DNA from 2 places in the Streptomyces sp. NPDC056452 genome. Region 2 is predicted to be linked to the other one. Evidence: riboswitches for the same ligand, from Rfam matches in the RefSeq annotation. Region 2 holds a riboswitch; the other holds the start of a gene.
What was found. Region 2 has a riboswitch for S-adenosylmethionine ahead of thrC (threonine synthase). Riboswitches for the same ligand answer to the same signal wherever they lie in the genome.
Positions count from the first base shown of each region.

Region 1: it holds a riboswitch for S-adenosylmethionine, as region 2 does, so the genes downstream of both, ACFQ6X_RS08170 (hypothetical protein) here and thrC (threonine synthase) in region 2, are expected to answer to the same signal.

Region 1 covers NZ_JBHTRI010000006.1:86,407-93,640, reverse strand. Annotated here, with positions in the region: gene ACFQ6X_RS08190 (pectinesterase family protein) at 1-563, opposite strand, end outside; gene ACFQ6X_RS08185 (ATP-grasp domain-containing protein) at 701-1,498, opposite strand; gene ACFQ6X_RS08180 (family 43 glycosylhydrolase) at 1,563-3,047, opposite strand; gene ACFQ6X_RS08175 (arabinan endo-1,5-alpha-L-arabinosidase) at 3,029-4,012, opposite strand; gene ACFQ6X_RS08170 (hypothetical protein) at 4,290-4,700, opposite strand; SAM riboswitch class IV at 4,750-4,860, opposite strand; gene ACFQ6X_RS08165 (cytochrome P450) at 5,039-6,262, opposite strand; gene ACFQ6X_RS08160 (cytochrome P450) at 6,259-7,234, opposite strand, start outside.
Region 2 covers NZ_JBHTRI010000038.1:41-7,274, reverse strand. Annotated here, with positions in the region: gene otsB (trehalose-phosphatase) at 1-335, shown strand, start outside; gene ACFQ6X_RS29785 (trehalose-6-phosphate synthase) at 332-1,708, opposite strand; gene ACFQ6X_RS29780 (glucosyl-3-phosphoglycerate synthase) at 1,766-2,716, opposite strand; SAM riboswitch class I at 2,870-2,997, shown strand; gene thrC (threonine synthase) at 3,015-4,310, shown strand; gene ACFQ6X_RS29770 (MoaD/ThiS family protein) at 4,338-4,613, shown strand; gene ACFQ6X_RS29765 (cold-shock protein) at 5,065-5,271, shown strand; gene groL (chaperonin GroEL) at 5,584-7,206, shown strand.

The sequences.
Region 1 (7,234 bases), on a different contig from region 2:
TCTCCGGTGACGATCACGGAGTCGAGGAAGACCTTGTCCGCGGCGGTGCGCAGGGCGACGGCCTGCAGTCCGCTCATGTTCTGGTGCGCGGCCTCGTCGAAGTCGTTGGAGACGGTGAGGTTGCGGGCCTGGAAGCCGTCCGCCTCGGCGGCGACGGTGGCACTGCCGCTCGTCCCGTAGGTGCCCGACCCGTCGGGTTTCTGCGTGCCCGAGGCGTTGTTGTAGACGATGACGGTGTCGCCGCGGCCGGATCCGCTGCCCAGGAGCGTGACGTTCTGCTTGGTGGCGGGGATCTTCACCGTCTCGCGGTAGGTACCCGGCTTGATGGAGACAATGACGCGTGCGGTGTTGCCCGCCGGGATCGCGTTCACGGCGGCCTGCACGGTGGTGTACTGGCCCGTGCCGTCCTTGGCGACGGTGAGTGCGGCGGCCGCGGCCGCCGCACCGGAGGCCTCTGCGTACGCCTGTACCGGGAGGACCGCCGCGAGCGCCGTCGCCGCTGCCGCCGCCACGAGTCCGGTGCGCCGTCCTCGGCGGAGCGCGGCATGTCGATTCGCTGCCATGGCTTGATCCGTTCCGTGGGGAAGAGGTGGGGGTTCCGGGAGGTAGTCGCCGCCGCGCCCCGAAAGGTTGCCGCGACCCGCGACCCGCGGCTCGTGGCGTCACCGGCCGGTTCGGGGCCGGGGCCGGGCGCCCTGCCTCAGGGCCTGCAGAACCGCGCGTCCCGCCCGAGGACCTGCCCGCGGGGTCCCGCGGCCCGCAGCACCACGTCGAGCGCACCGGCCGGATCGGCCGCGTACCCGGTGCTGAACCAGGCCATATTGGCCTCGACCACCGCCCACCGCTCGGCGTCCCGGCCGCCCGGCCCCCGCATCCGCCCGATGTCGACCACCACCCCGCTGGGGAGCGTGGCCCCGCAGGCCTCGGTCAGCCGCCCCGCGAAGTCCCGGATCCTGCCCTCGTCCGGGTGCCCCTCCAGCGGTGCGGCGTCCAGCCGGCCGAAGGTGGCGTACTGGGAGCCGGTCCGTATCTCCCCGTCGAGCAGGAAGAGCCTGAACTCCTGTGCCCAGGTCACCACTTCACTGACCTGGACCACCGGGTCGCTCCGGGGCGTCAGCACCTGGAGCGCGCTTCCGTCCTCGTACACCGCGGCCGGGAAGCTCTTGTCGGTGGGCGGCTTCACGAAGACGGGGCTCTTCTCGCGGCGGGCCTGGGACAGCGTGACGCGCTTGATCCTGCGTCCGGTGAATGCGTACGGCAGAGCGTCCAGCCAGCCCTCGTCCGGCTCCAGGAGTGCCAGCCCCAGGGGCCCGGCAGCATCGGAGGCGAAGTGCGGGCCGCCGTAGTAGTGCGTGCTCCCGCTCCCCCGCAGCCGGTCCGGAATCCCGTCGCGGGACAGGATCACGACCTCCATGCCACGTTCGCGCGCCGCTTCTGCCAGGAGCCCGGCCGTGGTGGAACGGTGCGGGGCGAGCGCCAGGAGAGGGACCATACGCATGCAGCCCAGGGCCTCTCGCGGCGCAGGAACCCTGGGGTCCGGGCGCGGCCCGGACCCCAGGTCCTCAGGTTGCCGGAGTGAGCTTCCACTGCTGGCAGTTGTTGTTCAGCCAGGACCACTGCCGTACGTCCGCACCGTCGGCGGCCGAGCAGTCGGCCACGTCGGCGACCTTCCCGCTCGCCCGGTTGACGATGCGCACCCAGCCGCCGGCCGCCGTGGTGACGAGGCCGAAGCGCTGGCAGGTGTTGTTCAGCCACGACCACTGGCGCAGGTCGGCGCCGTCGGCGGTGGAGCAGTCCGCCGTGTCGAGCACCTTGCCCGAAGCGACGTCGACCAGGCGGCTCGTGTCGTCGCCCTGGTCCTCGATGCGCCATTTCTGCTGCGTGCCGCCGTTGCACGTCCACTGCTGGACGTTCGCTCCGTCGGCGGTCGAGGAACCGTTCACGTCGAGGCACTTTCCGGTGGCCCTGTTGACCACCGTGTACGCGGTCGGCGTGGCCGCGCTCTCGCCCGAGGGCCCGGCCAGGGTGGTGCCGAGGGCGACGGGCGTGCCGAGGTTCGGTGTCCCGTCACTGTTCCAGGTGAACTTCTGTGCCCGCGCGGTCCTCCCGTTGTCGCAGCCCTCGGACGCCGAGTCGTTGGCGTGGTAGACGATCCAGCTCTCCGTGCCGTCGGGCGAGGTGAAGAAGCCGTTGTGCCCCGGCCCGTACACCCCGGCGGCGTTGTTGCGCTGGAAGACCGGGGTGGACTTCTTGGTCCAGGAGGAGGCGGAGAGCGGGTTGGATCCGGTCAGGGTGAGCTGCCCGAGCTTGTAGTCGGGGGTCCAGCAGCCGCTGGCGGAGTAGACGATGAACGTCTTCCCGCCCCGCTGGAGCACCTCGGCGCCCTCGTTCACCGTGCCGCCCGACTTCTCCCAGTCGTACGTCGGCGTGGAGATCGTCGAGAACGACCCGCTGAGCGTGTACGGGTTCGACATCGGCGCGATCACCAGGTTCTGTGTCCCGCCGCCGCTCGCACTGCCCAGCAGGTACATCGAGCCGTTGAGGGTGAGCACGCTCGGGTCCAGCATCCAGGTGCTGCCGAGCTGGTTCCTGTACGTGTAGGGGCCCATCGGGTCCGTACCGGCGCTCTCCAGCACGTGCACCCGCTGCGTGGGGTTGTAGTCGGCGATGTTCTGCCCGGCGACGAAGTAGAGGTACCAGCGGCCGCCCGAGTAGTGCAGCTCGGGTGCCCAGATGTTGCAGCAGCGCGAGGAGGCGTCGCCCTTCCAGACCTGCACGCTCGGCGCGGTCGCGAGCCCGGCGAGGGTCGGCGACTTGCGCATGGTGATGACGTCGGTCCAACTCGTCGACACCAGGTAGTAGTTGCCGTCGTGGTAGGAGATCCAGGGGTCGGCTCCCTTCTGCGCCTTGACGGGGTTGGTGTACGGACGCCCCTCGGCGGCCTGCACGGAGGACGTCTCGGACGGCGCGGCCTGTGTGGCGGCCGGCTGCCCGAGCGCGAGGGCAAGCAGGAGGGCGCTCAGCAGGGTCAGTAGGCGACGGGCCATCCGCTGCTCCAGTTCAGTAGGTTGACGCCGAGCTTCGGCGTGCCGTTGTCCTGGCCGTCGTAGTAGTGGTAGACGAGCAGGTCACCGTCGGAGTCGGCGAGGATGGACTGCCCGCCGGGGCCGATGTACCGGCCGTGGGACTCCATGACGGGGGTGCCGCCGTTGCTGAGCATGTTGACGCCGTTGCGGTCGTAGTAGGGCCCGGTGACACTCGTCGCCCTGCCCACCTTGATCTTGTACGTGGAGCTGGTGCCGGCGCAGCAGGTGTCGTACGAGGCGAAGAGGTAGTAGTAGCCGTTGCGCTTCACGATGGAGGGCGCCTCGACGGCCTTGGTTCCGGTGGGGCGGGAGGCGAGCGAGCGGCGTGCGGTGTCTCCGGCGTACTGCTTGCCGGTCGACGGGTCGACGCGGATCATCTTGATCCCGGTCCACCAGGAGCCGAAGGACAGCCACCACTTGCCGTCGTCGTCCACGAAGAGGTTGGGGTCGATGGCGTTGTAGTCACTCGACGAGTTCGAGGTGTGGACGATCCCGTAGTCGCTCCAGCTGCCCGCCTGGCCGGTGGTGGAGGCCGCGAGGCCGATCGCCGAGGTGTTCGAGCCGAAGGACGAAACGGCGTAGTACATCAGGTACTTGCCGCCGCGGTAGGAGATGTCCGGGGCCCAGGGGTCCGATGCGGACGAGTAGTTCTTCCACCAGCTCGGCTTCGTCGTGAAGGCGTTGCCCGACCGGCCGAAGGCGGTGCGGTCGGTGGAGGTGCGGAGCTGGAGGCCCTCGCCGGTGGAGTAGAGCAGGTACTGGCCGGACGTGCTCCGGATCATGGAGGGGTCGTGGACGACGATGTCGCCGTTGACGACACCGGGGTTGGGGTACGCGGACGCGCTGGTCGGCACGAGCGCCAGCAGGAGTGCGGCGGGCAGGGCGGCGAGGGTCCTTCGCCGGATTCTTCTCGGGATGCGGCTCATCAGGAGACCTTCTTCGGTCGTGTCGGGGTACCCGGCAGTCGTCACCGAGGGGACAGGAGGTTGCCATGCGCATGACATTCATCTGTTCGGCTGATCGAACGACGCCCGTAACTTCGGACGGTCGACCAGGACGGGACCGTAGAATCGAACACGTCTTGCGTCAACGGATTGAGCACGTATTCGACGAAAACCCGGACTCCGTCCGGTATCGCGAACGGACCGGCCCGCCCGGATCGGGCGGTACCGGCCGAACGCGACTGATTCCGGGGCCTGTTGGCTACAGCCCGTAGGTGAAGTTCCCGCGGCCCGTGTGCTGCGGATCGGGCGCGGTGGTCCCGCACAGCGGACCGCCCTCGGTTCCGACGTTCACGAGGCCGGTCGCCTCACCACCGAGGCCGACGAACCGCAGCGCGTGCCAGCGGGGCAGCCAGTACACGCGGCCGCGGTGGTCCGTGAGCAACTCCCGCAGATCGGCGGGGGCGTGCATCCATACCTCGGGGAGGCCGCCGGGGTGTTCGAAGGCCGCGCGCAGCACCAGCCAGCCGTCGTCGCGGACATCGCCCGCGGTCAGCAGGAGTTCCACGGCCTGGCCGGGTTCCTGCACGCACTTCTTGGCATGGATCCAGTGCACGTGGTGGCCGGGCGCGTACCGCGAGCAGGCGTCGTGGTGAATGAGGTGAGGGAGCATGGCTGTGGTCGCCTTCCGGGGTCCTGGACCCCGGGGGCCCGTCCCCGGTGGTCCGCTGTTCCCCGCACGGTGCCGCGCGGGGCGGGTCGTCACCCGGAGCACCCGCAGCGGAGCGGGGTGCCGTCCAGCGAGCCGGGGCTTTCCACTGGAACTCATGACCCGTCAAAAGCGTAACAGGAGCCGGGAGGAGGTCGGGGGCCCGCACACCACCCCCGCGCAGGGGCGCGCCGCCGCCCCGCGTACGGGCACGACACCGCCCCGCGTACGGGCACGACGCCGCCCCGCCCTTACGCGTCCACATCTCTTGCCGTGCGCAGGTTCTCCTCGTCCACGGCGCCTCAGCCGTGCAGCAGGACGGGGAAGGCCTCCATGTCGTTCTGCGTCATCACCGGAAGCTTGCGGATCTCGTCGTCCGGTATCGCGAGCTTGAGCGCGGGGAAGCGCGCGAAGAGGGCGGGGAGCGCGATGCCGGCCTCCACCCGTGACAGTGCGGCACCGGGACAGATGTGGGGGCCGTGACCGAAGGTCATGTGCCGGATCGGTGTCGGGCGGGTGATGTCGAAGGAGTCGGCGTCCTCGCCGTGCTGTTCGGCATCGCGTCCGATGACCCGGTAGGAGATGACGACACCCTCTCCCGCGGCGATCACCTGGTCGCCGACCTGGATGTCCTCCGTGGCGAAACGCATCAGCAGGTGCGTGGTGGGCGTGTCCCAGCGCAGCGTCTCCTCCACCACCGTCTCCCACGGGATCTCCCCGTCCAGCACCTTCTGCAACTGGTCGGGGTGGGCGAGCAGCGCGCGTACGGCGTTGAGGATGAGCCCGATCGTCGTCTCGTGCCCGGCGGCCACCATGGCCTTGAGGTTGCCGACGACCTCCTCCTCGGTGAGGGGCTCGCCGCCCTCGTCGGCCAGAATCAGGGCGCTGGTGAGGTCGTCCGTGGCCCGGGCCGTCTTCTCGCGCACGAGGTCGGTGTAGAAGACGTCCAGTTCCCGCAGCAGTGCCAGCCGCTCCTCCTGCGGGGTGAGCATGGAGAAGAAAGCCTTGTACTGCTTCGTCAGCATCGGGAACTGGTCCTCGTCCACCCCCATCAGCAGTCCGACGACCCGCATCGGCAGCGGCTGGGCGAAGACGGCCTTGAGGTCGACGACACCGTCCTTGCCCTGCTCGGCGAGGGCGTCGAGGAGCTCCTCGGTGAACTTCTCGATGGCGGGGCGGACTGCCTCGAGCCGGCGCGGGGTGAGCGCCTGGGAGGTCTTGGTCCGCAGCCGCCGGTGCTCGCCGCCGTCGACCGTGAACATGGAGCGTCCGGCATCGATCATTCCGATCAGCGGCCACGCATGGGTGACCTCCCCGCTCCTCCACAGCCCCCAGGCGTCCAGGTCCTTCACCAGCCGCGGGTCGACGAGCAGTTGACGTGCTTCTGCGTGGCGTGTGACGGTCCACGCGGGGACCCCCAGCAGCTCGATGCGCGCGAGCGGGCCCGCCTGGCGCAGCTGCTCGGTCTCACCGTCGAGGTTCTGGACCATGGGGTCGATGACCACGGTCGCGTGAGGGCAGTTCACAGCAGATCTCCTGTCGTACGTACGGGAGCGAACCGGACGGGGAGCGCGTTCATCCCGCGCAGGAAGGCGGACGGCCGCCGGACGAGGTCCTTTTCGGGGACGGCGAGTTCGAGATCGGGCAGCCGGTCGAGGATGACCTCGATCCCGGTACGGGCGATGGTCTCGGCGATCTCCTGCGCGGGGAAGGGGCAGCGGTACTCACCGTGGCTGAAGGCCAGGTGCGCGCTGTTGCTGCTGTGCCTCGCCGCGCCGTCGGACCCCAGGTCCTGGCGTACGAGGGGGTCGGTGTTGGCCGCCCCCAGGCCGAGCAGCAGCATGTCCCCGGCGCGGATCGTCCGTCCGCCGAGCTGGGTGTCGCGGACCGCCCAGCGGCCGGCGAGGATCTGCGTCGGGCTCTCCTCCCAGAGGACCTCGTTCATGGCGTCGCCGATGCTGCGCCGGCCTCCGGAGAGCGAGTCGGCGAACTGGTCCTCGGTGAGCATCAGCCGCAGGGAGTTGCCGATCCAGTCGGCGGTGGTCAGATGGCCGGCGGCGGTGATGGCCATGAGGTCGAGCGCGTACTCCTGATCGGTGAACGGCTCCGGGTTCGCGAGCATCCGGGAGGTGACGTCGTCCCCGGGAGCGTCCCGCTTGACCGCCACGAGCCGCTGCATGTGCTCGGCGAACTGCCCGTACGCCTTCTGCGCGCCGGGCCCCCCGTCGGCCAGGTCCTTCAGGACACGGGCGATGTCCGCTCCTTCGGCGTCGGGGAAGCCGACGAGCCGGGCGAGGACGAGAACGGGCAGCGGTTCGGCGAACTCGGCGACGAGATCGGCCGTGCCCCGGCTGCAGATGTCGTCGATGAGGCGGTCGGCGAGCTGCTCGCAGTGCCCCCGGATCTCGAACGGATCGGCGCTCTCGAGCGCGGGCACCACCATCTCGGCATGCCGCCGGTGTTCGGCGCCCGCGGTGAAGTAGATGGACGGCATGGGG
Region 2 (7,234 bases):
ACGGGCTGATCGTCGAACCGGGCCGCCTCGTCCTGGAGTTGCGCCCGCCGGGCATGGACAAGGGAGTGGCACTCGCGGAGTACGTACGGGAGGCCGACGCCGAGTCCGTCCTGTACGCCGGGGACGATCTGGGCGACCTCGCCGCCTATGCGGCCGTCGAGAAGCTCCGCGCCGAGGGGCCGGACGGCACCCCGGGCCTGCTGGTCTGCAGCGGCACCGAGGTCCCCGAACTCGCCGAGCGTGCCGATCTGCTGCTGCCGGGTCCGGCAGCCGTGGTGGGCCTGCTGGAAGCCCTGGCGCGGGCCCTGGGGAAGCCCCGGGGCCCGGAGGCCTAACCCCGCAGCGCGTCCAGCTGGTCCAGGAACCACTGCTGCGGCGGCAGCGCGGTCGCCGCGGCGGCCAGCCGCTTCGTGCGCGCGCTCCGCTCGTCGTCCTCCATCGTCAGCGCCTCGTGCAACGCCGCCGCCGTGGCCGACACGTCGTACGGGTTGACCACGAGGGCGTCCTCGCCGAGCTCCTCGTAGGCCCCCGCCTCCCGCGACAGCACCAGCGCGCAGCCGTTGTCGGAGACGACCGGGACCTCCTTCGCGACGAGGTTCATGCCGTCGCGGATCGGGTTGACGAGCGCCACGTCCGCCAGCCGGTACGCCGCGAGCGAGCGGGCGAAGTCGTCGTCGACGTGGAGGACGACCGGGGTCCAGCCCTCCGTGGCGTACTCCGCGTTGATCCCGTCGGCGACCCGCTGCACCTCGGCGGTGTAGTCGCGGTAGACCGCGAGGTCCTGCCGGGAGGGGTAGGCGAACGCCACGTGCACCACCCGCTCACGCCATTCGGGGCGCTCCTGGAGCAACGCGCGGTAGGCGTGCAGCCCGCGGACGATGTTCTTGGAGAGCTCGGTGCGGTCCACCCGCACGATCGTCCGCCTGCCGGGACCCACCTGCTCCCGCAGCGTCTCCATCCGCTCGTCCACGTCCGCCTCGTGGGAGCGGCGGCGCAGGAAGTCCGCGTCGGCACCCAGCCCGTGCACCCCGATCCGGGTGCGGCCGGTGCCGCCAAGGACCTCCGTGCAGCAGCTGATGAACGCGTCCGCCCAGCGGCGGGTCAGGAACGCGGCCCGGTCGGCGCCCAGGATGCCGCGCAGCAGCTGCTCGCCGATGTCGTCGGGCAGCAGCCGGAAGTAGTCGACGGGGGCCCACGGGGTGTGCGAGAAGTGGCCGATCCGCAGGTCGGGGCGGAGTTCGCGGAGCATGCCGGGCACCAGCGACAGGTGGTAGTCCTGGACCAGGACCGCCGCGCCCACGCCCGCCTCCTCGGCAAGGGCCTCGGCGAAGGCACGGTTGTACGCCTCGAAGGACGCCCACTGCCGCCGGAACTCCGCGTCGAAGACCGGCTCCAGCGGCGTCTGGTAGAGCATGTGGTGGACGAACCAGAGCACCGAGTTCGCGATGCCGTTGTACGCGTCGTCGTGGACTCCGGCGTCGATGTCGAGCATGCGGACGCCGGGCTCCGCCACGCCCCGCCGGACCGCCTCGCGGTCGCCGTCACCGAGGGCCGCGCACACCCACAGCTTGTCCTCGACGGCGCTCAGGCCGGAGACGACGCCGCCCCCGCCCCGCTTCGCGTCGAGCGTGCCGTCCTCGCGCAGCGCGTAGGACACGGGGCCGCGGTTGGACGCGACGAGGACCTTGGCAGTGTGCTCGGAGACCATGTACCCGAACCTAGCCCGTTCGGGAAGCCGCCAAACGCGAAAGCCCACCGCGAAACGTCACGCCGCGTGGCGGGACGCGTACTCGGCGATCTCGCGCATCGGCGGCCGCTCCTCGGTGTCCACCGTATGGGTGCGCGGTACGAAGCCGTTCTCGCCCCGGTCGAACTGGGTGAGCACGGGCCGCACCAGATGCCCCCGGGAGAGCCGCAGCTGGGCGGTGCGGTAGATCGCCGCCGCCATCCGGCCGAGCGCCTGGCCGTCCTGGTGGCGGTGCTTGCGTACGCCGACGTCCACCTGCGCCAGCGCGTCCAGGCCCACCGTGTGCAGCGCGTCGACGAGCAGGCCCAGCTCCACTCCGTAACCGACGGGGAAGGGGAGCTGTTCGAGCAGGGAGCGGCGTACGGCGTACTCGCCGCCCAGCGGCTGGACGAAGCCGGCCAGCTGCGGCCAGTGGAGATTGAGCAGCGGGCGTGCCACCAGTTCGGTGACCCGGCCGCCCTGGCCTGCTGCTTCTCCCAGGGGGCGGTCGTACATGGCCTTGACGAACTGGACCTCGGGGTCGGTCAGCAGGGGGCCGACGATCCCGGAGACGAAGTCCGCGGAGAAGTCCTTGAGGTCGGCGTCGATGAAGCAGACGATCTCGCCGCTGGTCACCAGCAGCGACCGCCACAGCACCTCGCCCTTGCCGGGCACGGCCGGTATCCGGGGGAGTATCGCGTCCCGGTGCACCACCCTGGCACCCGCCCGGCGGGCCACCGCGGCGGTGGCGTCGGTGGAACCGGAGTCGATCACCACCAGTTCGTCGACGAGCCGGACCTTCTCCATCAGCTCGCGCCTGATCTCCTCGACGATCGCGCCGACCGTCTCCTCCTCGTTCAGGGCGGGCAGTACGACGCTCACCCGGGCGCGGTGCGGATCCCTCGCACGCGCGGCCGTGAGGCGGTCGAGCGGGCGGTCGTCGGCCGACCAGGAACGCCTGGTCAGCCAGCGTTCCACCTCTTCCAGCACGGTCGATACTCCCTGTATGTGATCCATCTCGCGGTTCGGACGACTATCTCAATCGTCCAGGGCTTCGGTTACAGTCTTGAACAACGCGGATGACCCTCGCATGTCGGGGTCGGTCCGCGAATAAATGCCCGGATCGATGGTCCGGTGCCATAGCGCTCATCCAGAGGGACTGAGGGAACGGCCCGTTGAAGTCCCGGCAACCCCCCTGCCGACCGATAGGTCACGGTAGGGAAGGTGCCAATTCCGTCTTGTGGCGAAATACGCCCCAAGGAAGATGAGGAGAAAGGGCTCCGCCATCATGTCTGTTCAGACAGTTGCAGCAAACACCGATTCTTCTGCCGTGGACCTGGGTTCCGCCGCAGCACTTTCCTGCCGCGAATGCGGCGAGCGTTTCGAGCTCGGTCCCATTTTCGCCTGTGCGTCCTGTTTCGGGCCGCTCGAAGTGGCGTACGACCTGCCGAGCGGCTCCCCCGAAGAGCTCAAGAAGCGCATCGCCGAAGGCCCCGACAACATCTGGCGCTACGCGCCGCTGCTGCCCGTTCCGGCCGATGTCGCGAGCAAGCCCAACATCAACCCCGGCTTCACGAAGCTGGTCAAGGCCGACAACCTCGCCCGTGAGCTGGGTGTCACCGGCGGCCTGTACGTCAAGGACGACTCCGGCAACCCGACGCACTCCTTCAAGGACCGTGTCGTCGCGATCGCCGTCGAGGCCGCCCGCGCCTTCGGATTCACCACCCTCTCCTGCTCCTCCACCGGCAACCTCGCCGGTGCGGTGGGTGCCGCGGCAGCCCGCGCCGGCTTCCGCTCGTGCGTGTTCATCCCGCACGACCTGGAGCAGGGCAAGGTCGTCATGGCCGCGGTGTACGGCGGCGAACTGGTCGGCATCGAGGGCAACTACGACGACGTCAACCGCTTCTGCTCGGAGCTCATCGGCGACCCGCTCGGCGAGGGCTGGGGCTTCGTCAACGTCAACCTCCGCCCGTACTACGGCGAGGGCTCCAAGACCCTGGCGTACGAGATCTGCGAGCAGCTCGGCTGGCAGCTGCCCGACCAGATCGTCATCCCGATCGCGTCCGGGTCGCAGCTCACGAAGATCGACAAGGGCCTGCAGGAGCTGATCAAGCTCGGTCTCGTCGAGGACAAGCCGTACAAGATCTTCGGTGCCCAGGCCGAGGGCTGCTCCCCGGTCTCCACCGCCTTCAAGGCCGGGCACGACGTCGTGCGGCCGCAGAAGCCGAACACGATCGCCAAGTCCCTCGCGATCGGCAACCCGGCCGACGGCCCGTACGTCCTGGACATCGCCCGGCGCACCGGCGGTGCCGTCGAGGACGTCAACGACGAGCAGGTCGTCGACGCGATCAAGCTGCTGGCCCGCACCGAGGGCATCTTCGCGGAGACCGCGGGCGGGGTGACGGTCGGTGTGACGAAGAAGCTGATCGACGCCGGTCTGCTCGACCCGGCGCTGACCACCGTCATCCTGAACACCGGTGACGGCCTGAAGACACTGGACGCCGTCGCCCCGACGACCGGCCTGTCCGCCACGATCCGGCCCAGCCTGGACGCGTTCCGCGACGCGGGCCTCGCCGCCAGCTGACCACCCGAGACCGAAGGAAGGCACCCCATGAGCGTCAAGGTCCGCATCCCCACCATCCTCCGCACCTACACGGGCGGTCAGGCCGAGGTCCCGGCCGAGGGCACGATCCTCTCCGAGGTCATCGAGTCCCTGGAGAAGAGCCACCCGGGCATCGCCGCCCGCGTCCTGGACGACCAGGGCAAGCTGCGCCGCTTCGTGAACGTGTACGTCAACGACGACGACGTGCGCTTCGAGGGCGGCCTGCAGACGGCGACCCCCGACGGCGCCGGCATCTCGATCATCCCGGCCGTCGCCGGAGGCTGATCATCGAGCACCCGTGCCGGAGGCCGAGCCTCCTGTACGACTTCACAGCGTGAGCACTGTTGCCCCCTCCGCAAGAGAAGCGGAGGGGGCAATTCTGCATGGTTGAGCGCGGTACAGTTGGGGAAGTCCCCTCCGCTGCCTGTGCCGCCCGCATATGAGAATGCGCCCGGTCGCGATAAGAAGCAGCCAAAGTACGTGAACTCCTTGCGACATAAGTGGCCTTTGTCAGGCCCGACTTGCCCTGGAATCTCACGAGTTCCACCTATCCGGGCGTTCAGCTGTGCCCAGAATTCTCGTCCGATTGCCCTGTTGCAGAGGGCAGTTGGGCAGATACATTCGGCCGCGGTCGACGCGTTCCGGCGCACGCCACCCTCTCCTGTCGGAGGGTGAGTTCTGACCCGGGCCCGCGAAGTGCGGTCCTGTGCAAGGGCCAGTAATAGGGGAGTTAGGCATGGCTCAGGGCACCGTCAAGTGGTTCAACGCGGAGAAGGGGTACGGCTTCATCGCGGTCGACGGTGGTGCGGATGTTTTCGTCCACTACAGCGCGATCCAGATGGACGGGTACCGCACCCTCGAAGAGGGTCAGCGAGTTGAATTCGAAATCTCGCAGGGCCAGAAGGGGCCGCAGGCGGACATGGTCAAGCTCGCCGTCGGCTGAGCTCGGCGCGGTCGGCCAACGACACTACTCACACACGCAGGGCCCGTACCTCCGAAGAGGGGTACGGGCCCTGCGTGCGTCCCGCGCGCCCCCCGGCGGTTGTCCACATCTGGAGGGGGACGCTTGCACTCGCAGGGGTCGAGTGCTAATCATTGGCGTTAGCACTCTCCAGGTGAGAGTGACAGAAACTTGGACCGGGCCGGTGAGGCCCGCAGGCTCGGTGGGGCAAGGAACCGCTGAGCACGCTGGCCGTCCGTCGCGGGCGCCTCTCGGTCCGGAGAAATCCACCCCTGTCCGGGAGGACCACTTCACATGGCCAAGATCATCGCGTTCGACGAGGAGGCACGGCGCGGTCTCGAGCGCGGGATGAACCAGCTCGCCGACGCCGTCAAGGTCACCCTCGGCCCCAAGGGCCGAAACGTCGTCCTCGAGAAGAAGTGGGGCGCGCCCACGATCACCAACGATGGTGTTTCCATCGCCAAGGAGATCGAGCTCGAGGACCCGTACGAGAAGATCGGTGCGGAGCTGGTCAAGGAGGTCGCCAAGAAGACGGACGACGTCGCCGGCGACGGTACGACCACCGCAACCGTTCTCGCCCAGGCGCTCGTCCGCGAGGGCCTGCGCAACGTCGCCGCGGGTGCCAACCCGATGGCTCTCAAGCGTGGCATCGAGAAGGCCGTCGAGGCCGTCTCCGCCGCTCTGCTGGAGCAGGCGAAGGACGTGGAGACCAAGGAGCAGATCGCTTCGACGGCCTCCATCTCCGCTGCCGACACCGAGATCGGCGCCAAGATCGCCGAGGCGATGGACAAGGTCGGCAAGGAAGGCGTCATCACCGTCGAGGAGTCCCAGACCTTCGGTCTGGAGCTCGAGCTCACGGAGGGTATGCGCTTCGACAAGGGCTACATCTCGGCGTACTTCGCGACCGACATGGAGCGTATGGAGACGTCGTTCGACGACCCGTACATCCTCATCGTCAACTCCAAGATCAGCAACGTGAAGGACCTCCTTCCGCTGCTCGAGAAGGTCATGCAGTCGGGCAAGCCGCTGCTGATCATCGCGGAGGACGTCGAGGGCGAGGCCCTGTCGACCCTGGTCGTCAACAAGATCCGTGGCACCTTCAAGTCCGTCGCCGTCAAGGCTCCGGGCTTCGGTGACCGCCGCAAGGCCATGCTCGGCGACATCGCCATCCTCACCGGTGGCACCGTCATCTCCGAGGAGGTCGGTCTCAAGCTCGAGAGCGCCGGCGTCGACCTGCTCGGCAAGGCCCGCAAGGTCGTCATCACCAAGGACGAGACCACGATCGTCGACGGAGCGGGTGACAGCGACCAGGTCCAGGGCCGCGTCAAGCAGATCCGTGCCGAGATCGAGAACTCCGACTCGGACTACGACCGCGAGAAGCTCCAGGAGCGCCTCGCGAAGCTGGCCGGCGGCGTGGCCGTCATCAAGGCCGGCGCCGCGACCGAGGTGGAGCTCAAGGAGCGCAAGCACCGCATCGAGGACGCGGTGCGCAACGCCAAGGCCGCTGTCGAAGAGGGCATCGTCGCCGGTGGTGGCGTCGCGCTGCTGCAGGCCACGGCCGTCTTCGAGAAGCTCGACCTGACGGGTGACGAGGCCACCGGAGCCAACGCCGTCAAGCTCGCGCTGGAGGCCCCGCTCAAGCAGATCGCCGTCAACGGTGGTCTCGAGGGTGGCGTCATCGTCGAGAAGGTGCGCAACCTGCCGATCGGTCACGGCCTCAACGCCGCGACCGGCGAGTACGTCGACATGATCGCCGAGGGCATCATCGACCCGGCGAAGGTCACGCGCTCCGCTCTGCAGAACGCCGCGTCCATCGCCGCGCTCTTCCTCACCACCGAGGCCGTCATCGCCGACAAGCCGGAGAAGGCCTCTGCGGCCGCTCCGGGCGGCATGCCGGGCGGTGACATGGACTTCTGATCCCTCGGGATCAGCAGCTCCTCGCAGT